DNA from 4 places in the Pseudomonas sp. CFBP 8772 genome. Region 2 is predicted to be linked to each of the others. Evidence: predicted binding sites of a transcription regulator. Region 2 holds the regulator's gene; each other region holds the start of a gene.
The links. The regulator FliA, encoded in region 2, starts transcription of late flagellar genes. The targets are predictions, from matches to a motif close to CTAAAGTTTNNNNNNNNNNNGCCGNTAA.

Region 1 (8,100 bases), on a different contig from region 2:
TCCATCACGGCCTTGACTGGCAGGCGACCGTCGTAGGCCACGCTGCCCAGAGGGAAGGAGGCGCTCCAGTCGGACTTGGCGAGCACGTCGATGGTGCCGGGGTTTCCGCCCAGATTGGTCAGGGCCACACGGCCGTCGGCACTCAATGGCATCTGCGCTTCGCTGACGGTCAGCGTGCGACTGCGGGCCAGTTTGTTCCAGGCGCTGCTGAACAGGGCCATGGCCTTGCCGGTCGATTCAGGGGCGATCATCAGCACCGGACGGGTGCCGAGCAATGCCAGACGGACGTTATCCGTGCCCTTGGCGGCCAAACCGGCGTTCACGTGACGCTCGCGCCATTGCGTGAACGCGCTGGCAGCTGTGGCGTCCACACCTTGAATCTGGCTTTGCAAGGCGTCCAGGGATTCGTTGATCGCCTTGAGCAATTGCGGGTCGTTGATCGCCAGGTCGGCCTGCACGTCAGGGGTCTGGCCGAGCATCAGCAATGCACCGATTTCCGCCGGGTTGGCCAGGGCATGCGGGCCCTTGCCGTTGAGGCTGGCGAAGGCCGGAATGCTCTGCAGTTCGGCCGGAATGCGCAGTGCGCTCAGGTCAACGCTGTCCTGCACGGCAGGGAACGACAGGATGCGCGCGTGTTTGCCGATCCGTTCCAGTGCAACGCCCAGGCGCCAGGCGGCGTCGTACGTGCCGACTGCCAGGCTGCCCGGCGCGACCATGATGCCCGGCTTGGCCGGCAATGCGGTCCAGGCAGCGCCGACGTCCTGCAACAGGTTGGCGTCGTAGCTGTAATTGAGGCGGGTGTCGGGTTCGATGCGCAACACGTTGCCAATCGCGCGTTCGTCTTCACACAGCACGCGAGAAACGATCGACGACCAGGCCACGCCCAGGCGTACCGAACCGCTGTTGCGAGCGGCCTTGTCCACGCCGAGCGTGGAGCTGGCATTGCCTTGCGCTTCGCTGAGGCCTTCGGCCCGTACCGGATAGCCATCCAGGGACAGCAGCAGGGTGTTGCGACCGCCCTCCCCATTCAGGTAGCTGGCATCGAAGTTCAGCGACGCATCGGACAACGGCACACCCGCCGGAACCGGCAGGTACAGTTCGCGGCGCGAATCCGTGGAGCCGAGCACGATGGGGGCGTCGATGCCCAGATCTCTCAGGCGAATCTCCCGGTGTTGCAGCGTATCGGCATTGAGTCGGTTGATCGCCTCGGTGAGCGGGCTGTCCGCCGCCAGGGCAAAGTTGGGCATGAGCGCGAGCAGGCTCACGCCACAGACAAGGGCGCTAAGTGCGCCCGTTTGGGTGGCAACGGAAGACTTCATTCAGGCAGATCTCAAGCTAATAGAGGGGTCGGGCGTTTGTTACTGGTACGTGGACGACGGGCGGTTGTCGTCCCGTGCCGGGGCGCTGTGCCCATACTCGAGGTATCTGGGCACGTGCAACTGGCCGACCACGAAGTCGTTGACCGGGCGGCCCATCAAGGCATCAACGATGCGCGAACTGGCCTTGCCGTCACCGTACGGGTTGGCCGCCTGGGACGCGCGGCGCCACAGCAGGTCGTCGTCAAACAGCGCGTTGACGCCGCTGATGATCGAGTCCGGAGAAGTGCCGACCAGCCGCACGGTGCCCGCCGCAACTGCTTCAGGCCGTTCGGTCACATCGCGCATGACCAGTACCGGTTTGCCCAGGCTTGGCGCCTCTTCCTGCACGCCGCCGGAATCGGTAAGGATCACGTGGGCGCGCTGCATCAGACGCACGAACGCGAGGTAATCCAGCGGCTCGATCAGATGCACATTGGCCAGTCCGCCTAAATGCTCGGTCACCGGGCCCAAGACGTTCGGGTTCAAGTGCACCGGGTAGACGATCTGGATATCACTGCGCTGGGCCAGTTGACGCAAGGCTTTGCAAATATCCAGGAAGCCGTCACCGAAGTTTTCCCGACGATGGCCGGTCACCAGCAGCACTTTGCGGTCGTTGCGCAGGAAGGAGAATTGCTGATCCAGACGGGTACGCAGTTCAGCGTTCTGATCAATGCGTTGAGCCGTCAACTGCAGGGCATCGATGACCGTGTTACCGGTCACGTAGGAACGCCCTTGCAAGCGCTCGCCCAGCAGATTGCGGCGCGATTCATCGGTCGGGGCGAACAGCATGTCGGCACTCAGATCGATGCAGCGGCGGTTCATCTCTTCAGGCCATGGGCTGTAGATGTCACCCGTGCGAAGACCGGCTTCGACATGCCCCACAGGGATCCGGCGATGGAAGGCGCACATCGACGCGACCATGGCGGACGTGGTGTCACCATGCACCAGCACACGGTCCGGCCGGGTGATTTCCAACACCGGATCAATGGCTCCGTACAACGCGGCTGTCAGCGAATTGAGGGTCTGGTGCGGCGTCATCACATCCAGTGTGAAATCGGCTTTCAGATCGAACAGCTCCAGCACCTGCTTGAGCATGCTCTGGTGTTGGCCGGTGATGCAGATCTGCGAGTGAATACCCGGCTCTGCAGCCAGTGCCTTTACCAGCGGGGCCATCTTGATGGCTTCCGGACGTGTACCGAAAATCGACAGGATTTTAATCCCGGAATGACTACGAGCGATGATGCCCTCCTCACACGGATGTTCCGCGCCTACTCGCTGCTCAAGGCGTCATTGCGTCTTGAACGAACTGAGAATTGAGTTTATTGGGCCGGGGACTTAATCAGAATTCAGACTTGATATTCACTTCTTGTGAGATGGCGCATTGCCTTGCTTCCCGGAGCAGTCGGGATTATTAACACTAATAGGGATGACTGCAAACACAGATGGGCAAAAAGAATGTTTAATTATTCAGTGTGAAACTTCTGAAGTCATGAACAGTCGATTAGGGGTTTTTATTTCGTTGGGAATGGAAACTTCTTGAGCAACTTAATGGGCGTTTGCCCCAGTGTTTCCGGGGGTGCCGGGATTAATAAATGCCGCCCGTCTGCCGATCTGGACCTTTTCTTATATACCGTTGTCGCGACGCGGGCTATATAGAAATACTTAATCCAATGCACCTTCGATAGTCACCGCAATGGCGCCTGTATATTGTCGAAGCCGATAGCGAGAGTGTCGGACAATACATACCCAGTTGCAAGCCTGTTATGTATCGAAAGAGAAATATATGAGGCCATCACGGGTTAGCGCTCATGCAGCACCCAGCGTCTTCGCTGGGGCGGCCTGTTCAGGGTGAGTCTTTAAGGGTGAAAAAAGTCACCTCGAACCGGCATGGTAACGATCGGGTTGTGCACCCAGCCGAACCTCGCCCGGATCCCGCGCGACTGCTTAGCCCGCCAATAGACCAGCCGGGAAGGTCACGGGGGACGCCAGGGCAGTGTTCTTCTGCCCGGCATACCGGCAAGCCTTCCGCATTCATCTTCAAGAACACATCATTTCTGACAGCCCTACAGACGGAACCGACCCACTTCCTGCTTGAGCCCTATCGCCAGCTGATTCAGATCATGGCTGCTGCGCAGAAGGTCTTGCACGGACAGATTATTCTGCTCGGACATCTGTGCAGATCGCTCGACGTTACGGGCGACGTCCTGACTGGCCGCTGTTTGCTCACGCAATGCCAGCGATATCTGTTCGACGACCACGAGCACCTGGCCAGAGCTTTCACTGATTTCGGTAATCGCCTTGCCTGCCGACTCCGCCATCTCAACGCCCTGGCTAACTTCCATCACGCCGCTGCGCATGCTCTCCACGGTATCGCGGACGCCGAGCTGGATCTTGTCGATCATCCCGGCAATTTCCTTGGTGGATTTACCGGTGTTCTGCGCCAGCAACCGCACCTCGTCGGCCACGACTGCAAAGCCGCGACCCTGCTCCCCCGCCCGCGCCGCCTCAATGGCCGCATTGAGGGCAAGCAGATTGGTTTGATCTGCGATGCCCTGAATAACACTGACGATGGTGGAAATCTGCTCGGAGTGTTGACCCAGCTCCGACACCTTGGTCGACGCATGCTGCACGGTCTTGGCGATACCATTCATGCTGGTAAGGGTGTTCTGGATGACGGCCGATCCATCCAACGATTGCTGACCAGAGCGACTGGCAAGTCCACCGGCCTCCCCCGCGTTATTGGAAACATGATTGATACTGACCGTCAGCTCTTCAACCGTGGCCGCCATCGCTGATGCTGCGTTGGATTGTTCGCTCACCGCGCCGGAAAGCTGCTGCGACGCCCCTGAGATGTTCTGCACGGACTCGATCAACTGGCTGGCAGCTTGATTGATCTGCTGGATCATTTCTCGCAAGCGAGCTTGCATACGAGCAAACGCCTTAGGCAGTTCATCGCTGGTACTGGTATCGATCACCGTGTCCAGTCTGCCCTCGGCGACTGCGGTTGCCGCGTCGATAGCCACCTGCAGGCGGGCACGGACCGTGCGGCCCAAGGCGTAAGCCAGAATGATTGCCAGAACGGCGGCAATCAGCCCACCGGCCATCAGGATCGTGATCGCGCGATCCTTGGCGTCGTTCATCTCTTGAGTGCGCCGTGCCAGCAGGGCTTCTTCCGTCTGCGACATATCTGAAATGATCCCGCGCATGCCATCCATTTTGGCTTTGTCCGCGCCACTGTCGATGCGCTGATCAACCGAATCATCGGAGTTGCCGCTTTGTGCCAATTGACGACGCTGAGCAATGATCGAATGAACATCTTCGTCCAGCCAGCGTGTTTGTAACTGCGCCAATGAAGCCAGTCGTTTCTGTTGTTCGGCGTTATCAATCGTCAATGATTTGAGCGTTGCCAACGCCTCGGAAAACTTCGCTTCACCGGCAATCTGCGGCTCAAGAAAGTTGTCCTTGCCAGTAATCACGAAGCCGCGCATGCCGGTCTCGATATTGATCAACTGTTCAAGGGCCATCTGGGACTGATTTAACACACGATACGTGTGGACGTTGCTGTTAATTGCGCTGTCGACCTGACCAAAACCACGATAGGCACTGAAGACAAGAATGCCCAGAATCACCACGATCGCGGCGAAACTGAGATAGAGCTTTTGGGTAATACTGAGTTTGCTAAACATAGGTGTGCACTTCGACAGTGGAGCATCCTTCGCTCCGGCTTTTAGTTTTTTTCGTGAACAACCTGGTCGATATCATTCCGACATCACTCTTATCGACAGCTTTCTTCGCAGCTTGAATCCGGCTGTTATTTGCCATCAAACGTGCAGCATCACGCGCGCGGAGATGGATTCGCTTTAGTCCACCCTACGCCTCTGCCCTTTTCGAGCACGGAGCGGTACTTTTTGACGGGATAAGCAGGGTCGAGGACTTCCGCCACACAGACACTGCTATTGATGGGGACGATGCAGGCAGCGCACTGGTCGCAGAGGTGCGCGACGCCTACGTGCGTATCGCCAAACGTTTTTTAGACGTCAGGCACTCGGCAGGCGCTGTGCGTGGGCTTCTCAGGTTGACTGCACCTGTCGCTCTCGCTCGGCAACAACATCAGCGCTCAGGCAGCGTCGGGGGGAAGGTTCTCTGGTTCAACTACTTGAGCACTGGCAACTCAAGGGGGCGTTCTCGGACGAGATCAATCTGGTTCGACCTTACTCGCCACAAATTCCCAGGGCTGGCACTGCTCTGGTGGCGTATCTCAAAGACCAGTTTTTACAAGGTTTCTGTTGTCGGAGATGATCCTCAGTACCCTGATTCAGGCCCTGCCAGGCATGTCCCCCAAAAGAAACATGCGGCAGGAATCGTTTAGAGCATGCCCGCTACGTTGCGCACCTCTTCGGGTGCCGCTTTGGTTTCTGACAAGGCGCCGGCATAGGCGCCAGCCGCCATGGCTGCCGGGTTGCCGCCACCGCCGATCAGGCCTTCGGCCGCGCCTTTGGCGGTGTGCACCCCGCCTTCGACCCCGCCTTTGATCATCCCGCCAGCGCTGCCATCAGACTCACCGATCCCCGTCATGACGTTACTCAAGCCGGGGACCATCCACAGCGCTTTGCCCACTTCGCCAGCGGCCGATGCCAGTCCGTTCTTGTCATCGCCTTTCTCCGCCACAGGGGCGTCCTTGGTCTGGGTGCGGGCAGAATCGCCGGCGGAATGCGCACTCGCCCCGCCACCGAACGGCTGCAACAGCGCCCCGATTAACTTATCAAGCAGCTGCATCAAGGGAGAAGACGGCTTCGAGGCCTCACCGTTGTTGCTCAGCCCCGGGCTTTGCTCAGCCAGAGACTGGTTTTGCAAAGCGGCCGGCGCGCCACTCCCGGCAGGGCCGCCATAGTTGACCGCGCCTGTGGGGGACTGAGCGGCGTATTGGGAATTCTGCGTGCTTTGGTCAGCCCGATAGATGGCCGCGCCGCCGCTGGCCAGAGCCCCGGTACCTTGGGCCACGTTGCTGAAGTTACCGGTGGCGCGGCTGCCGCCGTTACCGGAGTCATTGGGGCTATTCGTCGGTTTGCCCGCGTCGGGCGTCGGTTTGGCGTCCGGCTTGGAGGCATGGGGGGTAATGTCAGGCGTCTTGGGCGACGAGGCGCCGATTCCGGGTAATTTCACGTTTTTTCTCCAAACTGAAAGGTCGGTTGGCAGTGCCCCAAGCCCACTCTTGGCCGCTTGCACAGGTGCAGGCGTGTTGGATGTTGTCACGGGGCGATCGCTGTGAGGTTCGCGTGGTGAGTGGGTTGCCCTTGTGTGGCGCTGGAGGGCCGATCGGTTCCGCGCACAGAGCAATGCAACCACGCGCTTTCGCTCTTTTTTTAAACGCCTCGTAGTCGTGGGGGCAATGCAAGCACTGCGGGCGGGCGTCAGGCGCCCGCTTCAGGCTCACCGACTACAAATGGCAGTACACAATCCCGTGGCGACCTCAGGAACGAATCCTCGCCCCCGAGATACCGTGCAGCAAAACCGCAGACGCCACGAACGCCAGCGAAGCGCCCACGACATTCGCAAAGTACCCGGTGCTCAAGCCATAGAGCCAGGCACTCAACAATCCCCCCAGCGTGCCGCCCGTTTGGTAGACCGCGTTGAGCGATGAGTTAAGACTTCCCCTGCGCGACGCTTCAACCAGCCCCATGGCATCGCCCAGGATCAACGCCAGCATCAGGTCTCGGCCGAACGCGAAAGCCATGTAGGCGGCGCCTTGCGTAAACGGCGAGCCCTCGCCCCATGGGATCACCTGAATCACCACCGCGATCGCCATCGAGGCGACGGCGCACAGGCGCAACGGATTGTTGAACCGACTGGCAAGCCTGGCGGAAAGCATCGCGCCGAACAGTCCGCCGACCTCGCCAATAAAGATGACCGAGCCGACGGTATCGACGCCGAATGAGGACAGGCCGTGCTGCACCAGCCAGCTCGGATACAGCCCCAGAAAAACGTACACGCCAATCGACCAGCAAAAGTACGCCGCCATTAGCGGGCGGGTGCCGGGACTGGCCGACAGCGACGTCAAGCGCTCCTTGTACATGGCTCGGCTTATTCTGGAAGAAGACAACGAAGCTGAAGGCGGTGTCGGAAAGGTAAGCGCCAGTCCGGCAAGGGCGGCGCAGACAAGCGCGAGGCCAATGACCGTGACTTGCCACGACAGCAGCCCTCCGACGACAACGCCCATCGACAGCGAGCACAAAAAGGCAATGGGCGCGGCGGTGGTGACATACCCGGCTGCCCTGGTGCGTTTGGGCTCGGGGACATAGTCCGCCAGGGCGGCGAAAATCGACGCGCCAATCATCGGCATGAACAGCCCTGTCGCCGCCCGACTCAGCACGATCATCGAAGCGCTATGGGATGCGGCGGTGATCAGCAGCGTGCAGCAGCAAGCAGCCCCTCCCACCGTGATAAACAGCTTTCTGCCAAAGCGATCAATCAGCGGACCAAGGGCGAGATTGCTGATCAGCGCCACGACCGGAAAAGCGGCCAATATCCACCCTGACTCACTGGAAGAAAGGTGCAGATCACGCTGAATAAAAGGCAGCAGCGGGATCATCATCACCACGTTGAAGTTAATGATGAAAAACGCTGCCCAGAGGATTCCGGTCACCAGCACGTGTTCCCCCTTGTGCGCGTGGGCGTGACATTGCCAAACGACTTCCATGTTGCGGAACTTTGTCTACGCTGAAAAGCGATGGGGTCATGAGGA
Region 2 (8,100 bases):
AGTGAAGTTTTTCTTGTTCTTTTTGCTGACGGAACATTTCCTGGTCGTGCTCGATGCCCGCGAAGCGGTCCACCTGGCTCGCCATGAGCACCAGCTTGAGCAGATTGCGCTCGACTTCGGTGACCAGCGTGGTCACGCGCTTGATCACCTGACCGGTGAGGTCCTGGTAATCCTGAGCGAGCAGAATGTCGTTCAGGTGCGCGGAGACTTCGGTGGTCTCTTTCTCGCTGCGGGTCAGGAACACATCGACGCGGCGGGCCAGATCACGGAACTCTTCGGCGCTGATTTCGCGGCGCATGAAGCGTCCCCAATCGGCGCTCAACGCCTTGGCGTCGTCACTGAGCCCGTGCATCAACGGCGTGCTCTGCTCCACCAGGTCCATGGTCCGGTTGGCCGCGTTTTCGGTCAGCCTGACCACGTACGACAGCCGCTCGGTGGCGTCGGTGATCTGGGAGACCTCCTCGGCCTGGGGCATGTTCGGGTCGATCTGGAAGTTGACGATCGCGCTGTGCAGCTCGCGCGTCAGTTTGCCGACTTCCTGATACAGGCCGCGGTCGCGGGTCTGGTTAAGCTCATGGATCAGTTGCACGGCGTCGCCGAACTTGCCTTTTTCAAGGCTCGCGACCAGCTCTTGTGCGTGTTTCTTCAGGGTTGACTCAAAGTCACCCATTGTCGAATCTTTGGAATCCATAGCGCCCTCGCAGCGGACATCAGCTATTGACGCGCTCAAATATTTTTTCGATTTTTTCTTTGAGCACTTGCGCGGTGAACGGCTTCACCACGTAGCCGTTCACACCGGCCTGAGCGGCTTCGATGATCTGCTCGCGCTTGGCTTCGGCAGTCACCATCAGCACCGGCAGACTGCGCAGACGCTCGTCGGCACGCACCTGACGCAACAGGTCGATGCCGGACATGCCCGGCATGTTCCAGTCAGTGACGAGGAAGTCAAAAGCGCCGCTTTGCAGCATGGGCAATGCGGTGAGTCCGTCATCTGCTTCGGCCGTGTTGGTGAACCCAAGGTCACGCAACAGGTTTTTTATGATCCGCCGCATCGTTGAGAAGTCATCAACGATGAGGATTTTCATGTTCTTGTCCAATTCGACCTCCAAGCAGTCTTTAACGCGTTCAGCACCTGAACGCGCGTCCAATCAATACCGTCTGTGCCGAACATGAAAAGGGGTTTCAATCGACCGGAACGAGCGCAGCGAAACCGGATCATCTACGACCCGGTTCGACCGACTCCTGCCGTGTCTCTTTTGCTTCCCGCTCACGTCTTGCACAGCCGGTCTTACAAGCAAAACACGCAGGCCTCATGGCCTGCGCCTGATTCACGAACGTGCGCGCCACTCGCCAAGACGACCGCGCAGCCGCGCCGCGCATTGACTGTGCAGCTGGCTGACACGCGATTCGCTGACCCCCAGGACCTCACCGATTTCCTTGAGGTTCAGCTCTTCGTCGTAGTACAGCGACAAGACCAGGCGTTCACGTTCGGGCAAGTTGGCGATCGCCTCGGCCAGCGCGGCCTGGAAGCGCTCGTCTTCCAGATCCCGCGACGGTTCGAGGGACTGGCTCGCGCCGTCCTCGTGCAGCCCTTCGTGTTCGCCGTCCTGCAACAGGTCGTCGAAACTGAACAGGCGGCTGCCCAGGGTATCGTTCAAAATCCCGTAGTAATCGTCGAGACTCAATTCAAGTTCGGCAGCAACCTCGTGATCTTTAGCGTCACGGCCGGTTTTTGCTTCGATTGCACGAATCGCGTCGCTGACCATGCGCGTGTTGCGGTGGACCGAGCGCGGTGCCCAGTCCCCCTTGCGCACTTCGTCGAGCATCGCGCCACGGATACGAATACCCGCGTACGTCTCGAAACTGGCCCCTTTGGTGGAGTCGTATTTGGTCGAGACTTCGAGCAAGCCAATCATGCCCGCCTGAATCAAATCCTCGACCTGCACACTGGCCGGCAGACGCGCCAGCAAGTGGTAGGCGATTCGTTTGACCAGCGGTGCATAACGCTCGATCAGCTCATACTGGGAGTCTTTGGACGATTTGCTGTACATGCGATAGCCACTTGCTGTCATGAGACGGGCCCTGCGCTGGTGTGATGCACGAGGCGTTCTACGAAAAATTCCAGGTGACCGCGCGGGTTCGCCGGCAGCGGCCAGGTGTCGACTTTCTGCGCGATGGCCTTGAACGCCAGGGCACATTTGGAACGCGGAAACGCTTCGTACACGGCGCGCTGTTTCTGCACGGCCTTGCGTACGCATTCGTCGTACGGCACGGCGCCTACATACTGCAGGGCCACGTCGAGAAAACGGTCGGTGACTTTCGTCAGCTTGGCGAAGAGGTTGCGCCCTTCCTGCGGGCTCTGGGCCATGTTGGCCAGGACGCGGAAGCGGTTCATGCCGTAATCGCGGTTGAGCAGTTTGATCAGGGCGTAGGCGTCGGTGATCGACGTGGGCTCGTCGCACACCACCAGCAGCACTTCCTGGGCGGCGCGGACAAAGCTCACGACCGACTCGCCGATGCCGGCGGCCGTATCAATGACCAGCACATCGAGGTTGTCGCCGATGTCACTGAAAGCCTGAATCAGCCCGGCATGCTGCGCCGGGGTCAGGTGGACCATGCTCTGGGTGCCCGATGCCGCCGGCACGATGCGTACGCCGCCCGGGCCCTGCAGCAGGACATCGCGCAGCTCGCACCGCCCTTCGATGACATCAGCCAGGGTGCGCTTGGGGGTCAGACCCAACAATACGTCGACGTTGGCCAGACCCAGATCGGCGTCCAGCAGCATGACGCGACGTCCCAGCTCGGCCAGCGCCAGTGAAAGATTCACTGAAACGTTGGTCTTGCCTACGCCACCTTTGCCACCGGTCACCGCGATAACCTGTACGGGATGCATGCTGCCCATGTTAATTGTTTACCTTGTCTTGCTTAGACCTAAGCCACATGTCGGGCTGCACGTTCAGTGCCTGAACAATGCCTGGCAGACCATCGATGCAGGAAAATTCCACTGTCATTTCTCTACCTAGCCCGCACGCTTGCCGGTGCTGTGATAAAGATCCGCAAACATATCCGCCATCGCTTCCTCGCTAGGCTCCTCCTGCATCTGCACACTCACAGCCCGGCTCACCAATTGGTGCCGACGCGGCAAATGCAGATCATCCGGTATCCGTGGGCCATCCGTGAGATAGGCCACAGGCAGTTCGTGTGTCACGGCCAGGCTGAGCACTTCGCCGAGGCTGGCCGTTTCGTCGAGCTTGGTCAGGATGCACCCGGCCAGGCCGCAACGTTTGTAACTGTGATAAGCCGCTGACAGCACCTGCTTCTGGCTGGTTGTTGCCAGCACCAGGTAGTTGCGCGCCTTGATGCCACGGCCGGCGAGGGTTTCCAGTTGCAGACGCAGTGCCGGATCGCTGGCTTGCAGGCCGGCGGTGTCGATCAACACCACGCGCTTGCGCAACAGCGGCTCCAGCGCCTGTGCCAGGGACTGGCCCGGGTCGACGTGGGTGACCGGTACATTGAGGATCCGGCCCAGGGTTTTAAGCTGTTCCTGAGCGCCAATGCGGAAACTGTCCATGCTCACCAGCGCGATATTTTGCGCGCCGTATTTCAACACATATCGGGCCGCCAGTTTAGCCAGCGTGGTGGTTTTACCCATGCCGGCAGGGCCGACCATGGCAATCACACCGCCCTCTTCCAGCGGCTCGATGTCCGGCGTGGCAATCATGCGGGCCAGATGGGCCAGCAGCATGCGCCAGGTGTGAGCCTGATCACCGGATTCCGGGACCATCGCCAACAGATCGCGGGACAGTGGGCCGGAGAGGCCGACACGCTGCAGACGGCGCCACAGGTTGGCCTGCTGCGGACGGCTGCCTTGCAGCTGGTTCCAGGCCAGCGAGCCCAGCTGGACTTCCAGCAGTTCGCGCAGGCCGTTCAATTCGGAGCGCATCGCTTCGTAGGCACGGTCGCCGACGGCAGGCTCGGCGTTGCGTTCGGCACGCTCGGCGGCAACAGCGGCGTGGACCGACGGGCGAAACGGTTCTTCCAGGGTCGGTTCGATCTGCTTGCTGTCATCCATCGCCAGACCGACGAACAACTGGCGATTGGCGACAGTGTCCAGCTCGCTGCGGTGGGTCAGCTCCGCCTGAGCGGTGACGATGCGCGACTGAGTCTTGCGCAGCTCTTCTTCGAGTTCGATGTTCGGCACACGGGGGGCCAGCGCAGACAACTTGTAGTCCAGGGCCGCGGTCAGTTCCACGCCGCCGGCGATCCGCCGGTTCCCGATGATGGCGGCTTCAGCGCCCAGCTCATCGCGAACCAGTTTCATGGCTTGTCGCATATCGGCGGCGAAAAAACGCTTAACTTGCATGACTCACTACCTCAGCCGTTAGGCCCGACAGTCGCTACGATGGTGACTTGCTTATTGTCAGGAATTTCCTGGTAAGCCAAAACATGCATATTCGGTACAGCCAACCGTCCAAAGCGGGACAACATGGCGCGAACCGGACCTGCGACCAACAAAATAACCGGCTGCCCCTGCATCTCCTGACGCTGCGCCGCTTCGATCAACGAGCGCTGAAGTTTCTCAGCCATGCTCGGTTCGAGGAGAACGCCTTCTTCCTGACCCTGACCTGCCTTCTGCAGACTATTTAGCAATATCTGTTCCAACCTTGGTTCAAGGGTGATCACAGGCAGCTCCGGCTCAATGCCGACAATGCTTTGGACGATTGCGCGGGACAATCCGACCCGTACTGCAGCCACCAGCGCGGCGGTATCTTGACTACGCGCAGCGTTGTTGGCGATAGCCTCGGCGATGGAGCGGATGTCGCGAACCGGTACCTGTTCGGCGAGCAGCGCCTGCAGCACCTTCAGCAGGGCCGACAGCGACAGCACACCCGGGACCAGCTCTTCCGCCAGTTTTGGCGATCCCTTGGCCAGCAGGGTCATCAATTGCTGGACTTCCTCGTGGCCGATCAGTTCATGAGAGTGCTTGTAGAGAATCTGGTTCAAGTGGGTCGCCACCACGGTACTGGCGTCCACCACGGTGTAACCGAGGGATTGCGCCTGGGCGCGCTGGCTGATTTCGATCCACACGGCCTCCAGGCCAAACGCCGGGTCTTTGGCAGTGATGCCGTTGAGGCTGCCAAATACCTGGCCGGGGTTGATGGCCAGTTCGCGGTCGGGGTAGATCTCGGCTTCGGCCAGGGTCACGCCCATGAGCGTCAGGCGATAGGCGCTGGGCGCCAGGTCGAGGTTGTCGCGAATGTGCACGGTCGGCATGAGGAAGCCCAGCTCCTGGGAGAGCTTCTTGCGCACGCCCTTGATCCGCGCCAGCAGTTGCCCTCCCTGGTTGCGGTCCACCAGCGGAATCAGGCGGTAACCGACTTCCAGGCCGATCATGTCGATCGGGGTGACGTCGTCCCAGCCCAGCTCCTTGGATTCCTGCGCGCGGGTCGGCGATGGCAGCAGCTCTTGTTGACGCTTGACCTCCTGCACCGCCGCGAGCTTGACCTGGTTCTCTTTCTTCCACAGCAGGTACGCGCCGCCTGCGGCGACCAGGCCGAGGCTGATGAAGGAGAAGTGCGGCATGCCCGGAACCAGGCCCATGACGATCATGATCCCGGCGGAAACCGCGAGTGCCTTGTGGGAGGCGAACATCTGGCGGCCCACCAGCTTGCCCATTTCTTCCGAACCGGACGCACGGGTCACCATGATCGCGGCCGCGGTGGACAGCAGCAGTGATGGCAATTGCGCCACCAAACCGTCACCGATGGTCAGCAGCGCGTAGACCTTGCCGGCGTCGCCGAAGGTCATGCCGTGTTGCAGGATGCCCACCAGCATGCCGCCGATGAGGTTGATGAAGAGGATGAGCAGGCCGGCGATGGCGTCACCGCGGACGAATTTGCTGGCACCGTCCATGGAGCCGTAGAACTCGGCTTCCTGGGCGACTTCGAGGCGACGGCGTTTGGCTTCGGGCTGGTCGATGAGGCCGGCGTTCAGGTCGGCGTCGATGGCCATCTGTTTGCCGGGCATGGCGTCGAGGGTGAAGCGCGCGCTCACTTCGGAGATGCGCCCGGCACCTTTGGTGACGACGACGAAGTTGATGATCATGAGGATGGCGAAGACGACGATACCGACGACGTAGTTGCCGCCGATGACGACTTCACCGAACGCCTGGATGACTTTACCGGCGGCGGCGTGGCCGTCCTGGCCGTGGAGCATGACGACGCGGGTGGAGGCGACGTTGAGGGCCAGTCGCAGCAGGGTGGCGACGAGGAGGATGGTCGGGAATACGGAGAAGTCGAGGGGCCGCAGGGCGTAGATACAGACGAGCAGGACGACGATGGACAGGGCGATGTTGAAGGTGAAGAAGACGTCCAGGAGGAACGGCGGCATGGGCAGCATCATCATGGCGAGCATGACGAGGAGCAGTAGCGGTACGCCAAGTTGTCCACGGCCCAGGCCGATCAATCCGGTTCTGGCGTGGGAGATGAGTTGTGAGCGTTCCACCGATGGGCACCTGCGCGTTAAATCAATCTTTTGACGCCGAAGCGTTGTATCGGGGTTATTGCAAGAAGGGGTCCAACATTTGACAGTGGGTTGAAAATATCAGAGTGCCAGTATTCAGATCCGCGATTTCCGTCGGGTGCCGGATGAGTCAAGATCAAAAGCATCTGCCTAACGGCAGACATTTCGCCTTCGGCGAGTTACTTGGAAAAGCACCCCAAGTAACCAAAGGTGCTTGCTCCTGGTTGGGCCCCTCCTTCGTCGGGGTTCCTTCACTCCGGTCCCGCTCCGTGGGCCCGCCGCCATCCGCCATCCATGGCGGGGGGCGGCTCTCGCCGCATCCATGCGGCTCGGCCCACTCCGCGAGACCTGCGTTCAGCCTGCACCCAAGTCGCGATGGGTGGTGTCTGGACTTTTTGTGCATGAAGATCAGAAGCGCGCTTACGCTTGGTAGGACCGGCTTTAGCCGGGAATAGGCCTGTGTGACCACCACCAATTTCACTGAATGCACGCGCTGCTTTTTGTGGGACCGGCTTTAGCCGGGAAGGCGTCAGGTGGGACACCGCAAGCCTGGCGTCCCGCACCCACGGCTGATCGCCTCGAGGGCGGCTCGAGGGGACTGATTTATTTACAGCGCTTCACCGTAAATTAATCTGTCCCCGCCAAGCGCTTGTCCCCACCAAGCGCTAGATCACTTTCACTGCCCGCCCGATGAATTGAATCGGCCCGGTGGGCTTGCCGGTCGGGGAGCCGTTGGGGTTTTCGAGGGTGAGTTCGAAGAGTTGGTTGGGTTGCAGGGGCGGCAGTTTGTTTACGGAGACGGAGAGGGTCTGGCCGGGTTTGACCAGGCCCAGGGACACGGGGCCCTGCCAGCCGTCGGCCTTGGTCCAGAACTGGAGGGCTTTGTCGGTCGGGACTGGGGTGGCGCCCAGGGGTATCAGCTGGATTTCTTCAGGGTTGTTGGCCTGGATGACCCAGCCGGGGGCCAGGTTCTGTGGGGCGACGAGCACGACGAGGTACGTCGTGGGGTTTACCGGTGCTGTGCGGGTCACCAGCATTGTGGCCAGCAGCAGGGTGGCAAAAAGACCGGCGCCGGCAAGTCCGCGCCACAACGGCAGAAGATCCCACCATGAATGCGGTTTCACGGGAGGCGCTACGTCGGGGGCCCGGCGTTCGTGGCTGATCATGCTGCGCTCGATCCGCCCCCACAGCCGTGGACTTGGGGTGTGGGGTTCGGCGAGTTCGGTCAAGGCCAGCAGGCGCCCTTCCCACGCGTCCACCGCTGCGCGCAAATCGGCGTCCGTGGCGAGGCGGTTTTGTACGTCGAGTCGTTGCTCGGCCGGCAGTGTGCCTAACACGTACTCGCTGGCCAGTGCGTCCAGTTCATTGGCGCTGTCTTTCGACGGGTAGCCTGTCATCCCATGCACTCCCGCAATGCCACCAGACTGCGTTTGATCCAGGCTTTCACCGTGCCCAGCGGCGCGCCCACTTTCTGCGAGATCTCCGAATGCGAATAGCCGTCGACGTACGCATGAAGAATGCAGTTGCGACGCGCCGGTTCCAGTTGTTCAAGGCACCCATAGATACGTCCCGAGCGAG
Region 3 (8,100 bases), 750 kb from region 2:
ACAGTCCGCGCCAACTCAATCGATTGCACGCGTTGCTTTGTTGATCGTGCCCACGCTCCGCGTTGGCATGCATCTCGGGACGCTCCGCGTCCATTCCCGGCTAAAGCCGGTCCCACTGAATGCACGCGGTGTCCTGTAGGACCGGCTTCAGCCGGGAAGCTTTTGACCTGCATCTGCCCTTGATCTGCTCTTGATCTTCTTACACAAAAATCCCAAACACCGCCAATCGCGACTTTGGTGCAGGCTGAACGGAGGTCTCGCGGAGTGGGCCGAGCGGCATGGATGCCGCGAGAGCCGCCCCCCGCCATGGATGGCGGATGGCGGCGGGCCCACGGAGCGAGACCGGAGTGAGGGAACCCCGAGGAACGAGGGGCCCAACCAGGAGCAAGCACCCTTGGTTACTTGGGGTGCTTTTCCAAGTAACTCGCCGAAGGCGAAACGTCTGCCCCTAGGCAGACGCCCTTGATCTTAAAGACCTTGATCTTGATCTACCGCTTTTCAAGCCACATCCACGAGGACGATTTCGCTGTCTTCGAGGGCCGTCACCCGCAACACACGCTCATCCTCAACCGCCACACCATCTCGCGCTTCGGCACGAAGGCCGTTGACCTCAATAATACCCGTCGCAGGCACCAGATAAGCCCGGCGGCCAGCATCCAGCACATACTCAGCCGACTCCCCGGCCTTCAGATTCGCCGCCACCAACCGGGCATTGGCCCGAATCCGCAGCTCGATATCATCATCCGCCTTGCCGCTCGCCAGCGTCACAAAACCTTCGCGATCGCCTTTCGGGAATGGCTTGGCGCCCCAGGACGGCGGAGCACCGACCTCGTCCGGCATGATCCAGATCTGGAAAATCCGCGTCTCCTTCGACTCCAGATTGTATTCACTGTGCGCCACCCCCGTGCCGGCACTCATCACCTGCACATCACCCGCTTCGGTACGGCCACGGTTGCCCAGGCTGTCCTCGTGAGTAATGGCGCCCTCACGCACATACGTGATGATCTCCATGTCCCGGTGCGGGTGACGCGGGAAGCCCGTGCCGGCTTCGATCACATCATCGTTCCACACCCGCAGCTGGCCCCAGTTCATGCGGCTCTCGTCGTAGTAACTGGCGAACGAAAAATGGTGATGGGCGTTCAGCCAGCCGTGGTCGGCGCCGCCAAGGGATTTGAAAGGTCGAAGTTGCAGCATGATCACTTCCTCCGTAGCAGGGCCGGGCCTGTGGCAGGGCGCCGCTGGTGATGACTTGTCAGTCGATGGGGCCATGATCTATCAGCTAATTATCGATAAAAAGCGTAAGTTCTGCATGAATGCAATCGGTTAATTAGATATTTGGCCGTTCTTACACGCTATAAACCCGCTGCCCTTTATCGGCTAACTCCCTGACGGCAAAGCATTTCACTGGTTCTGAAAGACGAATGGGGCGACCATAGGCGCCCTGTCGATAACCCGATACCCGGAGCCCGCGTGCCGCACGATTTTTCCGCCGAGCTACCCAACGAGCCCAACTCACTGCCGCCTGACCTCAACACCCCCGAACGCCTGCCGTTCTTCAAACGGCTCATGGCCCGCCTGATGGGCGGCGGCCTTTCGCGCATGCAGGCGCAGCACTTGCCGTCGTGGCACCAGGGCCACGCCGATGGCTACCTCAACGGCCATGCCGAGGGCATGAACGAGGGTTACGCCGAGGGGCATCTGGATGGCATCGAAGAAGGCCGGCAGGTGCTGGTGATTCGCGACACCCGGCCCCTTGAGCACCGCGGTCCGCGAGTTGACGATCACCTGTTCGACGACTGGCGCCTGCCACTGACCAACGAGTTGAAAAAGCGCATCAAAGCTGACGTCGCCGAGAAGCTGCCCGCTCACGCGCAACCGACCGCCGCCCAGTGGAAGATGATTTTCAGCGACACGCCGTCGACCTACGTGATTGCCGGTGCCGGGGCAGGCAAATCGACCTCGCTGGTGTTGCGCGTGCTGCTGCTCAATCACTACCTGGGCTTCGAGCTGGACGCCATGACCGTGGTCACCTTCACCCGCGAGTCGCGCAAGGATTTCATCCACAAACTCATCGAGATCATGGCGCTGTGGGGCCATGACCTGAGCCTGCGTCAGGCCCGCGAGGTGGTGCGCACGTTCCATTCGCGCATCCTGCCGCTGGTGCGCAGCCTGCCGGGTTTCGAGCAGTTGCAGGCCTTCGAGAACCTCAGCAGCCAGTCCGGCCAGCTCTTCGACGACAGCGCCGACAGCAACCCATTCGACCTGCGTATTAATGACGCCCAGCGCCAGCAGTTGAACCTGTGTTACCGCGATCTGTACGCCGCCAATTCACGCTTTCGTGACGTCATGGCGCCCCTGTACCGGCAGTCCCTGCAACTCAAGGAGCTGGACCGCGATCACCCGGACGTGCAGAAGCGCATCACCGTGATGGGCCTGTCGTCCAAGCGCGACGAGGAACTGTGCGACGTCATCGAAGACCTGTGGATTCGCGCTGGCGCCTGGCCGATTCAGGGCGTCGAGCCGATGCGCCAGACCGTCGAAGTCAGCGGCCTGACCTTTCACGTCCACGGTTATGCCGCCGAGCTGGATGCCTGGATCGTCCTTGGCTTCGACCCCAGCGAAGACCAGCACCTGCGCCGCCCGGACGCCAAGCTGCCGGTGTGGGCCGAGTGGGTGATCAAGCGCACGCTGTTTCAGGCGTTTTGCCGCAAGCCGGTCATCTGGCTGGAAAACTACCAGGCCTCGCGGGGCATGATGCAGTCGTTGTCCGGCGCGGCCGTGGCGGGGCCGGGCTTCGATTACAAGGTCAAAGGCGAGCTGAGCGCGGCGCCGCTGCTGGACTGTTTTGTCGCCGCTGCCAGCTTCATCGAGAACCTCGGGCTGGACGTGCCGGACGCCGTGGCGCAGATGAGCTTCTCGGATCAGGACCCCGACCGGTTTTTCTTCGAGGCGCTCAGCCTGTTCTGGAAGGCCTTCGAGAATCACCTGCTGGATCAATCGCCGCCGGTAATGACCTACAACCGGATGTTCTCGCTGTTCGGTGAAAACTCGCCCGAAAACCTCAAGCTGGTCAGCGACGCGGGGCTGCGACCGCTGTCGCATTTGATGATCGATGAGTTCCAGGATGTCTCGCCGCAGATCGTCTCGTGGATCCGCGCCAGCCTGCGCGAGATCCGCAGTCGTGGCCCGGCGCTGCATGTCGGGCGTGGCGCCCAGCGTTCATCGCTGCTGTGCGTGGGCGATGACTGGCAATCGATCTACGGCTGGCGCGGCAGTTCGCCGAAATTCTTCATGGAGTTTGCCAAGGAGTTTTCCTCCCCCGCGACCACCAAGGTCATGCTCAGCGACAACTTCCGCAGCCACCAGCACATCATCGACGCGGCTGAACACATCGTACGCGCCGCACCGGCCATCAGCGGCAAGAAGGCCCGCGCCAGCGGCGCCGAGCAGGCGCTGCTGCCGGTGACCGTACTGGACCGCGACGATGACCGGCTGCTCGCCAGCCTGACGGAACATTACAATGCCGGCGACTCGGTGCTGCTGCTGTACCGCAAAGGCAGTGAACGCAGCCGCTTGCCGGAAGCTTTGCAGGCCCTCGCCGATGCCGATTACCGGTTGCCGCCCCAGGAACGTCGCCTGAAGCAACTGACCTACCACAGCGCCAAGGGCTTGCAGGCCGACGCCGTGTTTCTGCTCGGCGATTGTCAGCATCTGACGCAGTCGCCGTACAAGAATCAGGTCTATCAGCTGGCGGGTCTGGGCCGGGAAGGGGATCTGGAAGCGTTCGACAACGCGCAGAAAGATGAAGTGTTGCGTCTGGCCTATGTCGCCATCACCCGCGCGGTTCGTCACTGCTACTGGTTTATCGACGCCGCGGGTAACGACGATGCAAACATCCCGCGCGCGTCGGCGCGGGTTGCAGGGGACAAGCCGTTTTTCGATGATCGCCGAGGCGCTGCTTCACTCAGCACTTCGTTGAGCACGTCACTCGGCACTTCAGTCGAATAGAGCATGACGCCCAGGCCTTCAGGCCCGATTGAGGTACAGCGAGCGTCTCGGAATGAAGGTTTCGATCTCCACTTCGATGGCCTCGATGATGCGCTCGACATCCGTCGCATTCATCACGGTGGCGCAGGGGATGGCGGCGATGGCGATCACCGTCTCGCCGCTGGCCCTGTCGAACAGGCGGGCCACCATACTGCCGGGTGCATCCATGTTGGCTTCGAAGCCCACCGGATGAAAATGCCAGCGCATCAGCTGGCAGGCGTTCGGGAACGTGACTTTGTTCATGGACCCACCTCGTTCAATCGAGCACTTCACAAGCTCCGCAGGGTAGGAAAACGGCAGGTCTGTCCAGGCTTCGGTAGCGATCGACACGTCGCTTGGCCAAGCCCGGCACCCAGACCAAGGGTCAGGTAAAGGTAGCACCGCGTTTAGACCGTGTCGGTAAATAAATCCCGGCCGATGGGAAATTTCATCTTTAGTTGATCTTTGTCATGTGACGCTTATATCCAGGCGCATGTTTAAACAAAGGCTGAATCGTTATAGCTATCTAAAAACTCTCGTACAAAGTTGGCTACCATAAATATATCTCTCTAAACGTTTAAAGCCTTCGCATGAAAGTTAAGGGGCTGCCGATAACAGGACGAGTGACAATAAAAGACGCCATGCAGTATCAGCCTTCCAGAGAGATCATCCATGTCGATAAGAAACATGAACATTGCGCCTCGCGCATTCCTGGGATTCGCTTTCATTGCCGCGCTGGTCATTGGCTTGAGCGTTTTCTCGGTCCACCGGATGGCGCAGATTCGCCAGGCCACCATTGACATGGAGTCCAACCAACTGCCGAGTATCGGCCATTTAACCGGGATGCTGGAGAACAGCCTGCGCTTGCGCATCACCTCGTTTCGCACGCTGGTCAACCGGGAACCGGCGTCGCTGCGTGAAACCGATGCACGGATCGCTGAACTGATCGGTAAGTTGCAGGCTGCCAAAAAAGCCTACGCCGCACTGCCGGCCGAGGCGGATGAGCTGGCGCTTTACAACCAGTTTGAAGCCACGCTGGCGACGTTCCTTGGCATTCAGGCCAACGTGCTGGATTTGTCCCATCAAGACAAGGTTGATGACATGCGCGCGTTGATCAACACCCGCATGAAGGAAGCCACTGATCTCATGGGTGCGCAGATCAATCAGTTGATCGCCATCAACACGAAGAGCGCCACGGAAGCGGGAGAGATTTCCAGACAGGAATATGAAAGCGCCAACCTGAGCATGATTGCGGTGTCAGCGGTCGCCGTCCTGCTCACCATCCTGTTGGCGTGGGTGCTCACCCGAAGTATCGTCAACCCGATGAGCCGAGCGGTTCGTGCCGCAGAAGAAATTTCATCGGGCGATCTGACCCGGTCCATCGAAGTCGACGGCAAGGACGAAGCGACCCTGCTGTTGCGCGCCCTGGCAACGATGCAGCGCAATCTGCGCCAGACCATCGAGCTGATTTCCGGCTCGTCCACGCAACTGGCCTCGGCGGCCGAGGAACTGAGCGCGGTGACAGAAGAGTCCTCGCGCGGTTTGCAACAGCAGAACAACGAGATCGAGCAGGCGGCAACGGCGGTCAACGAGATGACGGCCGCCGTCGAGGAGGTCGCGCGCAACGCGGTGTCGACGTCCGAAGCGTCACAGCAGTCCAACCAGACCGCGCGTCAGGGCCGTGAACGGGTCATCGAGACGGTTAGGTCAATTCAGGATATGGCCCAGCAGATCCAGGCCACTTCCGGGCTGGTCGAAGGCCTGGCTGCCCAGGGGCGTGACATCGGCAAGGTGCTGGACGTGATTCGCTCGATTGCCGAGCAGACCAACCTGCTGGCCCTCAACGCGGCCATCGAGGCCGCGCGTGCGGGGGAGGCGGGTCGCGGGTTTGCCGTGGTCGCCGACGAAGTCCGCGCGCTGGCCCACCGCACCGCGCAATCGACCACGGAAATCGAACAGATGGTCGCCGGCATTCAGACCCGCACCGGCGACGCCGTGCAATCCATGTCGCGCAACACCGAGAGCACCCGCACCACGCTCAGCCTGGCCAGTTCGGCAGGTGATGCACTTGAGCTGATCACCGAAGCCATTGCGCAGATCAATGAACGCAACCTGGTGATCGCCAGCGCCTCGGAAGAACAGGCGCAGGTGTCGAGGGAAGTCGACCGCAATCTGGTCAACATCCGCGACCTCGCCGCGCAGACGGCGGCCGGCGCGAACCAGACCAGCGCGGCCAGCCATGAACTGTCACGACTGGCGGTGGACCTGAAAGCAATGGTGGCGAAGTTTGTGGTCTAAGCGGCTGATTTGGTGAGGGTCACAGGTCTCAAGGACTGGCGGAATCGAGTGGGAGCGAGCTTGCTCGACGGGCTGAGTTCGCGAGCATTACCTGATCCCACCGGGTAGATGTCAGCCATGCCACGCAGCAGGATTGACCAGATCCTTCGGTCGCTCGCCTGCCAGGGCCGCCAGCAGGTTGTCCACGGCACAGCGGGCCATGGCCTCGCGGGTTTCGTGGGTCGCCGAGCCCATGTGGGGGGTTGCCACCACGTTGTCCATCCTCAGTAGCGGCGAGTCCGGGCTCACGGGCTCCTGTTCAAAGACGTCCAGACCTGCCGCGCGGATCTGGCCGTTGTGCAGCGCGGCAATCAGCGCCGGCTCCTCCACCACTTTGCCCCGGGCGATGTTGATGAAGATCGTCTCCGGGCGCATCTGCGCAAATTGTTCCGTGCCAATCAGTCCCTCGGTTTCAGCGGTCAGCGGCACGGTCAGGCAGACAAAATCAGCTTCGCGCAACAGGTCCTCCAGGCTGCGATAGCGGGCCTCAAAGCGCGCTTCCACCGCCGGCTTCGGTGAGTGGCTGTGATAGATCACCGGCATCGCGAAACCGAAATGACCCCGTTGCGCGACCGCTTCGCCAATCCGGCCCATACCGATGATCCCCAACGTCTTGCCATGCACATCGGAACCAAAATGCTTCGGCCCGATGTTCTGCTTCCACTGGCCATCGCGAACCATATTCGCCAGCTCCACCACCCGACGGGCCGTGGCCATGATCAGCGCGAAACCGGTGTCGGCGGTGGTTTCGGTCAGCACATCCGGCGTGTTGGTGAGCAGAATGCCGCGCCGGGTCAGGTACTCGATATCGTAATTGTCGACGCCCACCGAGACGCTGGACACCGCCTTGAGCTTCGGCGCCAGGTCCAGCAGCTCGGCATCCAGCCTCACGCTCGCGCCCAGCAGGGCATCGGCGCGGGGCAGGGCGTCGCGCAGGCGGGCCAGGCCGTCGCTGGATTTCGGATCGTCGATCAGCGTGACCTCGGCCTGGGCTTGCAGGCGCTCCATCAAAGGCGCCGAGAGTTTTTTGTACAGCACAACATGGTGAGTCATCGAAGGGCTCCGGATCAGGAATGGGCAGGCGCGGGACCAACGCCGGGCTTGTCGCTCAGCGGGCGGGGCTTGCTGTCCGGCTTGAGCAGCAGCGTCAGCACCACCGACACCAGCAGCGCGCCGCTCATGAACAGGTACGACGCGCTCAAGGTGCCGGTGACGCCGTTGAGGTAGCCGACGAGGTAGGAACCGGCGAAGGAACCCAGCGCGCCGAGGCTGTTGATCAAGGCCATGGCGCCGCCCGCGACGTTGGCCGGGAGGATTTCCGGGACGATGGCGAAGAACGGACCGTAGGGCGCGTACATGCAGGCACCGGCAATGACCAGCAGCGAGTACGACCACCAGAAATGCTCGGTGCCCAGCGCATACGAGCCGTAGAACGCAACGGCGGCCAGCAGCAGCGGCGGCCAGACAAACGCTTTGCGCTTCTGGGTTTTATCGGACGCCCACGACACCAGCACCATGCCGATCACCGCCGCCAGATACGGCAAGGCAGAAAGCCAGCCGGCTTCAACCATGTCCATCTGCATGCCTTTCTTGATGATCGTCGGCAGCCACAGCACGAAGCCATAAACGCCGATGCTCCAGCAGAAATACTGCGCGGCCAGCAGCAGCACGCGTGGCGAGCGGAAGGCTTCGGCGTAGTTTTTTACTGGCTTGATGCCGACCTGTTCGGCGTCGAGG
Region 4 (8,100 bases), on a different contig from region 2:
GGCACGAAAAATCGCGCCGATGGCATCCTGGTCGGCGGGCTCGGTTTCCAGTTGCAGGAGGGATTGCTCCATGACCTGCAACAGTTCGTGGGCCTCGACGATGAATGTCTGCAATGCCTGGTCGAGATTGATGCTCACCTGGACCTTCCTTGTCTATCAATGAACGTGCAATGAACGCGATTGGGGCACGCGTCGCTGGACTGGCTATGAAGCGGCTTTGCGACACAGCTCAAGGGCCTGCGTGACCGCCACGCTCTGGCCGGTGACGCTCAACGCTGTGCCAGCGCTGTCGGCTTCACGCTGGATGACCGCGAGCAACTGCAGCCCCGCGCCATCCATTTCGGTAACCTGCGAGAGGTCCAGCATCAGGCGTGGCGCGCCGCTTATCCGGGGCAACAGCTCGCCCGCCAGCTCGGCAACGGTGTAGATCGTCAGCTCGCCGTCAATGCTGACGCAGGTGCTGTCGTCGAGTGTTTCGATGGTGATCGGCATCGCAGCCTCCCTCGCGCAAGGATTCAGGGCAGGATCAGTTTCGACACCGCTGCCAGCATCTGTGCCGGCTGGAACGGCTTGACCACCCACGCTTTGGCGCCCGCAGCCTGCCCCTCGGCCTTTTTCGATTCCTGGGACTCGGTGGTCAGCATGATGATCGGGGTGAACTTGTAGCTGGCCAGTTTCTTGACCTCCTTGACGAAGGTGATGCCGTCCATGTTGGGCATGTTCACGTCGCTGATGATCAAGTGCACTTTCTGCCCGGTGAGCTTGCCCAGCGCATCCTTGCCGTCGCACGCTTCGATCACGTCGTAACCGGCGCTTTTCAAGGCAATGCCTACCACTTGCCGCACGCTGCTGGAGTCGTCGACCACTAATACATTCTTCGCCATGATGAGCTCCTAAAAGAAGGTGATGTCTTGAGAGTTCTGCTGCACAGGCGTCTCGCCACGATGGGTGCGCCGCTGCTCGTCGGTGGCGTAGGTAGCGTCCATTCGCGCCAGCCACTGGCGGGCGTCGATGGACGTTGCCTGGTCCGGGGCCTCGTTTGCCTGCCGCAGGTGGCCATGCAAATCTTCCATGTTGTCCCGCACGTGGCTGAGGATCTGGCTCACACGGTCCTGGAATTGCAGGTCGACCAGCACCTCCGTCATCTCATCACCAATGCCGCGGCTTTCCTGCTTGAGCAGGTCCGCGGATTCGGCCAGCCGGCCAGTGATGTTATGGAAGCGCTCGAGCACGACTTGAATGCTGTTTTCTGACGCGGCCACCGATTGGCTGTCCTGATCGGCGCTGCTGGAGGCGGCGTGCACCAATTGCGTGATGCCGTTATTGATGATGTCGACCTTGGCCGACATCTGCTGGCCGGTTTCACTGGATTTGCTCGACAGGCTGCGCACCGCGTCGGCCACCACGGCAAAGCCGCGACCGGCTTCACCTGCCCGTGCCGCCTCAATGGCCGCGTTCAGCGCCAGCAGGTTGGTCTGCGCGGCAATGGCTGCTACGTCGGCGGCCATGGTGCGCAGTTCGCCGGTATACGCGGTGAGGCCGCGCACCTGGGCCAGGGTTTGGTCGCGGCTGGTTTGAGCGGCCTTGAGCGAGTTGATCACCTGGCTCAAATCGCTTTCGCTGAGTGACAGCACTTCAAGCGCCCCGTCTGCGGTTTGCCCGTCGAGTTCGCCGGCAGCGCGCTGGGAAGCCTGAACCGTTTCCTGCAATCGCGCGGCGATCCCGATGAAACGGTTGGTCAGATTCACAATCGCTTCTTCGGTCTGATACCGAGAGCTTTCCACCTGCCGGGCCCAGATCGGCATGGCGCCCAGCAACACCTCATTGAGTTGTACGCCCGAGGTCATGCCGTTGCTCGCCGCGTCCGCCTCTGACTGCTCCGCCTGCGCCCGAGCCGTGGCTCGCAGCACCACGTCACGCTGGGAAGCTGCACTCCAGGCACCTGCGCCGAGGCCGATCAAAACCAGCGCTGCGCACGCGATGAGGTTGGGGAGAGAGGTTGACTGGGCGAGTATCCATGCAACGGCAGGCACGACCGGAATCAAAGCGAACCAGAGAACACGCGGATGAAGAGGAGGGGCAATGCGAATGGATTGACGCTGGGTCATGGGTTCGATCCTTGAACAAACTTGCGTATGTAACTGACATCACGGTTATCTGCCCAGTGCGTCACAACTTGAGTCATCCCCCTCTGCCTTCCGTCTGGTTTATGACTGTCGCGTGACGCTGAAGAGGCCTGCGCTCCTTGTAACCGCCGGCCACGATGACCCGATTGAGGGTCATTCCAACGTGCCAAATCGTAAACTTTTTTGTTGCGGCACGATGCGCAAAGTGTCCGAACCCCCTGCTATCGCATTGGCAGGATGGTGGGATCAGGGCTCGGCAAAGATCGACCATCGTCAACATCCTGATTAAGACTTATATAAAAGTCTGGAGATTGAAACGCCCTTCCCCGGGCAACTGGCGCGCCCTGCCCTGCAACTTTCCGGCATTGGTGAAGTTTGTTCATAAAAGCATTCTGGAGAGCCGTATGGTTCAGGCCAATTCCCCGACGTAGAGTGTTGTGACAGCAGGTATCCGATGGGGATTGGACGCGAAAGCAATGAGATCGCTGACCACTTACCCCATCACGGCTGATTAACATTTTCCGAATCACCCCACTGCATAAGGTGCCCACAGGATGCGCGACAAACGATTCGCCCTATTCACCCAAGCTCATGTCGGGGGCGCAAGGGGACTGACGCGGGCCTTCGGACTTCTGTTGGGCCTGACAGCCTTGAGCGAAAGCAATGCCTCGCCTGCGACCCCCGTGGGCCCTGCCCCCGCGGCCACGTCAGCCACCGCGCAGCTTCCAGAATCCCGTATCTGGATGACGGTTCGCGACACGCGCTTCGCGATCACCCTGGCGGATACACCAGCGGCGCGGGCATTTGCCGCCCTGCTCCCACTCTCCATCGACATGCCTGACCTGAACAATAACGAGAAGCACGCTGAACTGCCGACATCGCTGCCAACAAGTACGATTCGCCCCGGCACGATCCACAGCGGCGATCTGATGCTGTACGGACCACGCACGCTGGTCGCGTTCTACGCTACTTTCTCATCGCCCTATTCCTACACTCGTTTGGGCCGCATCGACAATGCCGCCGAACTGGCCCGCGTCTTTGGCAGCGATGCAGTACGCATCGCTTTTTCAAAACAATAACGTCAGACGATTTTTCTCAAAGGGCTGCGCTTTTTAACGGCCCGTTGGTGGACATCGTTTTTATAACGAAAGCACTCACGTTGCGATTCTTGAGTGACGGCGCCTGCCGTCGTGTCGAGCGCCGCGGGCGAAGCGTGGTGCGCGTTAAATATTTAAAGACATTAACCAATTAACGAACGGGCATCCCATGAAATTACGTACTTTTGCGACAACCTTAGTGTCTGTCGCGGTCATAGCCGGCTGTACCACTGGAACACCGCGCCCTGAACCTGGAAAGTCCATCGTCGACATTAAGGCCCACGCAGGAGATGACGTGATCGCGAGACGTCTCGACGGAAATCAGGCCAACAGTTTGAATCGCTTCATTGTTTCGCCAGGCAGGCATTCGATGGAACTGGGGATTGTGATGATCGGGTATCAGAACAGTCATCGTCGCTGCACGGCAACGCTGGACTACGACGGATTTGCGGCCGATGAGCGCTACACATTGGTACAGAGCCGAGCGGATGCAGAGGTCAAGGTGTCGCTGCTGGACAGTCGAGGCGTTGCGGTGGCTCAAGCCGGCAAGGTGCCTTGCCTTTAATCAGCCAATCGGCCCGGCAGGCATTGCGAACTGAAACGAGCGTGGCATCCAGCAAATGTGTGGATGCCACGCTGGCGTCTCAGGGTTTGGGCGCCGGCAACGCGAACGCCACGATCTTGTTGTTCAAGCGCGTTTTGAGCGCTTTCTTGCCCCCTGCCGCAATGACCACGAACTGCCTGCCGCTGTGGGGACCGATATAGGTCACGGGGCTGGCATTGCCGCCCCCTGGCAAACGCGCCGACCAGAGTTCTTCACCGCTGTGCACATCCAGTGCCCGAATCGTGCGCTCGGCGGTCGCCGCAATGAAGATCAGACCACTGCGGGTGCTGACCGAGCCGCCGGTCATTGGCGTCCCCACCGTCACGGGCAACATCGACGGGATGCCCAGCGGGCCGGTGTCTCTTGCCGTCCCCAGCGGTCTGGACCAGAGCAGTTTACCGCTGGCCAGATCCACCGCCGAAATCAGGCCCCATGGCGGCGCGTTGCAGGGCGTGCCGAGCACCGATAAGAAGGTTGTGCCGTAAGCGCCGTAAGGCGTGTTGAGCATGGGCCGCTGCGCATCACCCCCCGGGCTCTGACCGTCCGACAGCCTGAACTTGCGTTCAACCGCCTCCTCCCGGCTGACCAATTCGACGCGGTCCACCATCCGCAGCCAGTTGACGACCATCACGCCATGGTCAAGGTCCACCGACACACCGCCCCAATTGATCCCTCCGGCCGAACCCGGCGCGATCAGCACGGGCTTGCCCAAGGTAATCGGCGTCAGGTGCCCCTCGTAGCGTGACTGGCGAAACTGAATGCGGCACAGCATCTGGTCCAATGGGGTGATGCCCCACATGTCACGTTCCTGCAGCGTCGGCTGGCGAAACGCGGGCAAGCCGATCGACGCAGGCTGAGTCGCCGACAGCCGCTCGCCCTCCGCGATTCCGCCCTGAGGCACTGCCTGCTCTTGAACGGGCGCAATCGGTTTGCCCGTCTCCCGATCCAGGACGAAGACCTCGCCGCGCTTGGTCGCCTGAATCAGCGCATGGCGGATGACGCCGTCGACGGGCAGATCAACCAGCGTCGGCTGAGCCGGCACGTCGTAATCCCAGATGTCGTGATGGGTGGTCTGGAAATGCCAGCGCAACCGACCGGTTTCAGCGTCCAGCGCAATGACGGAGCTTGAGACCTCGTCGTCCCCCGGCCGGCGCAAACCGCCGAAGTTGTCAGGGGTTGCATTGCCCATGGGCAGATAGACCAGGCCGAGGGTTTCATCGGCGCTGATGGGTGCCCAGCTGTTGGGTGAGGAAGGTGAGTAAACCTCGCCACTGGGCGGAGCACCGGCACGATCAGGCTGCTCGGAGTCATAGGTCCAGGCCAGTTGGCCGGTCGCGGCGTCGAAGGCGCGGATGACCCCGGACGGGCCGCCCCAGTACTGACCGTCCGGAATGCCGCCACCGACGACCACCTTGCCGCGAATGATCTGCGGCGCCGAGCTGACGTAATACAGACCGTGCGGGTAGGCCTTGATGCCCTCTCGCAGGTCGACGAAGCCCTTGTCGCCGAATTGCTCGCAGAACTCGCCTGTGCGGGCATCAAGGGCCACCAGCCCGGGCATCTGATTGGGCGCGATGATCCGTTGGGCGCAGGGCCCCTCGGCATTGGGGACCTGGTAGAAGGCGACGCCTCGGCAGGGTTTGCCGGATGCCGCCGTGCCGCCTGAAATGTCCTGATGCCAGCGCTCTTTGCCGGTTTCCGCATTAAGGGCGGTGACGCGATTCTGATCGTTACAGGCATAAAGCGTGTCGCCGACCATAATCGGCACGACTTCAAGGCCACCCTCCGGTCCCGGCCCCATAGGGCCTGTCTCAGCTTCCCAGGCGACTTGCAATTGCTTGACGTTGTCGGGCGTGATCTGCGTCAGCGGGCTGAAACGTGTACCGCCCTGATCATTGCCGAAAGCGGGCCAATCCTGTCGAGCGGCCGCCTCAGTCATGCCGTTTGCCGGGGGATAACTGTTCGATACGCCTGCGCGCAGCAGCGGATCAGAGCCCTCGCCCGACTGGCCATGCAGCACCGCGCCCACCCCAACGCTCACCGTCAACACCGCCAGCGAGCCGAGCCATGCCGATCGGCGCGGAGTTCGAAGCCCCACGGTGCTGGCCACCAGCAGAACGGCCAGCAGCACAGGCAGTCCGAGCCGTGGCAGTAACTGCCAGCCCTCGAACCCGACCTCCCAGACACTCCATGCCACCGTCGCGGCTAACATCATTCCGTAAAGCGGGATAACGCGAGGGTCGCGCCGGAACACGCCGATGGCGCAGATAACCCAGACGATGCCTGCCACCCCGTACCAGGCAGATCCGCCGTCACTGAGCAATACCGCACCGCCTAGAGTCATGGCGACACCCAAAATGGCCAATACCCCGCCAACGCCCTGTCTGAAGAGCCGGGCTGTTCTGTTTTCCATGCGCATGATGTGCCTGTCTGTGAAGGTGTGTTGTGCTGCGGTCAGGGCTGGGCTTCGAAGCCGGATTCAGCCGCGCAAGCGACTGCCGTTCCCGACGATCAACGCACCGAGCACCAGCAATGCGGCGGCGCCCATGAACGTCGCGGCAATAGAGAGGTGATCCAGCAGCAGGCCACCGAGGGCGCCACCGACCATGATCGACAGCTGGATCGCCGCAACCAGCAAGCCGCCTCCGCTCTCCGGGTCATCACTGACGCTTTTGCTGAGCCAGGTGGACCACGCCACCGGAATGGCGGCGTTCAGCCCGCCCCAGCAGATCATCGCCACGGCGACGCCAGGCTTCAGGTGGCCGAACAGCAGCATCAACTGCGTCACCGTCGCCAGCAGCCATGGCAGCCAGCGCAACAGCGCATACATCCGGTCACTCACCAGCGCCGTCCCCGCATAGGTGCCGGCAAAACCCGCTACACCGAGCCCCAGCAAGAAGAGCGACAGCTGCGGGGTGGTCGCGTGCGTGTAGGTTTCAAGGAACGGCCGAAAGTAGGTGAAGGCCGAGAACGCACCGGCGAAGGTCAACATCACCGCGATCATGCCGAACGCCACGTGGCGACGACGCAGCAGCGCGAACAATTGACGGACCGAGCCCGCCGACTTGGGCGGCATGGACGGAAGACTGATCCATTGCCACAGCAGGTTGATCAGCACCAGCGGAACCAGTCCCCAGAATACGCCTCTCCACCCGATGATGCCGCCCAGGTAGCTGCCGATAGGTGCCGCAAATGCCGTGGCGATGGCATTGCCGGTGAAAATGATGCCGAGGGCTTTGGGCACGGTGTCGGATGGCACGAGCCGCATGACGGTCGCCGTGGACAGTGCCCAGAACCCGCCGATGGCAATCCCCAGCACGGCGCGTGCAATCATCAGGACCAGGAAGCTCGGCGCCTCGGCAATCAGGATCAGCGAGGCCAGCATCAGGCTGGTCAAGCCGATCAACACGTACCGACGATCAATGCGCCCGGCGATGACCGACATGAACAGGCTGGTGACGACGGCAAACAGTCCCGAAATGGAGATCGCCTGGCCGGCCATCCCCTGGGTCGCGCCGAGGTCCGAGGCAATCGGTGTCAGCAGGCTGACCGGCATGAATTCGGATGAGATGAGCATGGCCACGCACATGGCCATCGCACCCACGGCGCTCCACACACCTCGATCTGGCCTGGCAATTTCAGGCTCGGCTCTTTGTAGCTCAGCAGTACGCATTCATACCCTCGACACGTGTCCGGCCCGTGCAGTCGCCTCACGCCAGGGTGATGTGCAACAGACGCCGGTTTTGATGGATTGAGTGGCGTCACGGTACAGGCGCGCTCCGCCCTCGCCTATCGGGGGTACGTGTGATGCGGTGATGAGCAATGCTCACTAATGACGGGAAGCGGAGCACTCTGTGGGACCGGCTTTAGCCGGGAAAGCGTCAGGCGTCCCGGTTTGAGCCGTTGCGGATCACCCCAGCGGCGCGATATCCCGGATCATGTCGATCAGCAGACGCAGCCCCAGCGGTTGCTGGCGATAGCTGGAGTAGTAGATGTGGAACCCCGGGCTCACGCACGCCCAATCCTCAAGGACGAGCTTAAGGGAACCGCTCTTCACATAAGGTGCGAGGATCGGTTCAGCGGCGTAAATCAGTCCGCTCCCTTCACAGGCCAATGCAATCGCGATTCGGGTCTCGTCGAGAATCACGCCACCGAACACCGGGACCGCCAGCTGCACGCCTTCTTTCTCGAATTCCCAGTCGTAAAGTTTGCCGGTGCCGACCTTGAACTTGAGGCAGCGATGCTGCTTCAGGTCTTCAGGGTGAACGGGAGT

Region 1: a site for FliA is predicted at 5,134-5,161, ahead of IFT99_RS20500 (methyl-accepting chemotaxis protein). Genes of this name have one in related genera too.
Region 3: a site for FliA is predicted at 4,614-4,641, ahead of IFT99_RS03670 (methyl-accepting chemotaxis protein). Genes of this name have one in related genera too.
Region 4: a site for FliA is predicted at 2,154-2,181, ahead of IFT99_RS08885 (methyl-accepting chemotaxis protein). Genes of this name have one in related genera too.

Annotation. Positions count from the first base shown of each region.
Region 1 is NZ_JACYUI010000011.1:103,181-111,280, reverse strand. It holds gene IFT99_RS20510 (hypothetical protein) at 1-1,319, opposite strand, end outside; gene wecB (non-hydrolyzing UDP-N-acetylglucosamine 2-epimerase) at 1,359-2,531, opposite strand; gene IFT99_RS20500 (methyl-accepting chemotaxis protein) at 3,422-5,044, opposite strand; gene IFT99_RS20495 (hypothetical protein) at 5,724-6,521, opposite strand; gene IFT99_RS20490 (MFS transporter) at 6,829-8,055, opposite strand.
Region 2 is NZ_JACYUI010000001.1:100,965-109,064, reverse strand. It holds gene IFT99_RS00480 (protein phosphatase CheZ) at 1-691, opposite strand, end outside; gene IFT99_RS00475 (chemotaxis response regulator CheY) at 711-1,085, opposite strand; gene fliA (RNA polymerase sigma factor FliA) at 1,329-2,072, opposite strand; gene fleN (flagellar synthesis regulator FleN) at 2,069-2,902, opposite strand; gene flhF (flagellar biosynthesis protein FlhF) at 3,020-4,363, opposite strand; gene flhA (flagellar biosynthesis protein FlhA) at 4,375-6,504, opposite strand; gene IFT99_RS00450 (anti-sigma factor) at 7,188-7,919, opposite strand; gene IFT99_RS00445 (sigma-70 family RNA polymerase sigma factor) at 7,916-8,100, opposite strand, start outside.
Region 3 is NZ_JACYUI010000001.1:848,633-856,732, forward strand. It holds gene IFT99_RS03655 (pirin family protein) at 499-1,194, opposite strand; gene IFT99_RS03660 (UvrD-helicase domain-containing protein) at 1,567-4,008, shown strand; gene IFT99_RS03665 (DUF1652 domain-containing protein) at 4,027-4,290, opposite strand; gene IFT99_RS03670 (methyl-accepting chemotaxis protein) at 4,699-6,324, shown strand; gene IFT99_RS03675 (2-hydroxyacid dehydrogenase) at 6,436-7,416, opposite strand; gene IFT99_RS03680 (MFS transporter) at 7,431-8,100, opposite strand, start outside.
Region 4 is NZ_JACYUI010000003.1:461,405-469,504, forward strand. It holds gene IFT99_RS08870 (chemotaxis protein CheW) at 1-138, opposite strand, end outside; gene IFT99_RS08875 (STAS domain-containing protein) at 205-492, opposite strand; gene IFT99_RS08880 (response regulator) at 516-884, opposite strand; gene IFT99_RS08885 (methyl-accepting chemotaxis protein) at 894-2,108, opposite strand; gene IFT99_RS08890 (cyclophilin-like fold protein) at 2,681-3,205, shown strand; gene IFT99_RS26280 (PA0061/PA0062 family lipoprotein) at 3,393-3,788, shown strand; gene IFT99_RS08900 (membrane-bound PQQ-dependent dehydrogenase, glucose/quinate/shikimate family) at 3,868-6,246, opposite strand; gene IFT99_RS08905 (MFS transporter) at 6,307-7,500, opposite strand; gene IFT99_RS08910 (LysR family transcriptional regulator) at 7,738-8,100, opposite strand, start outside.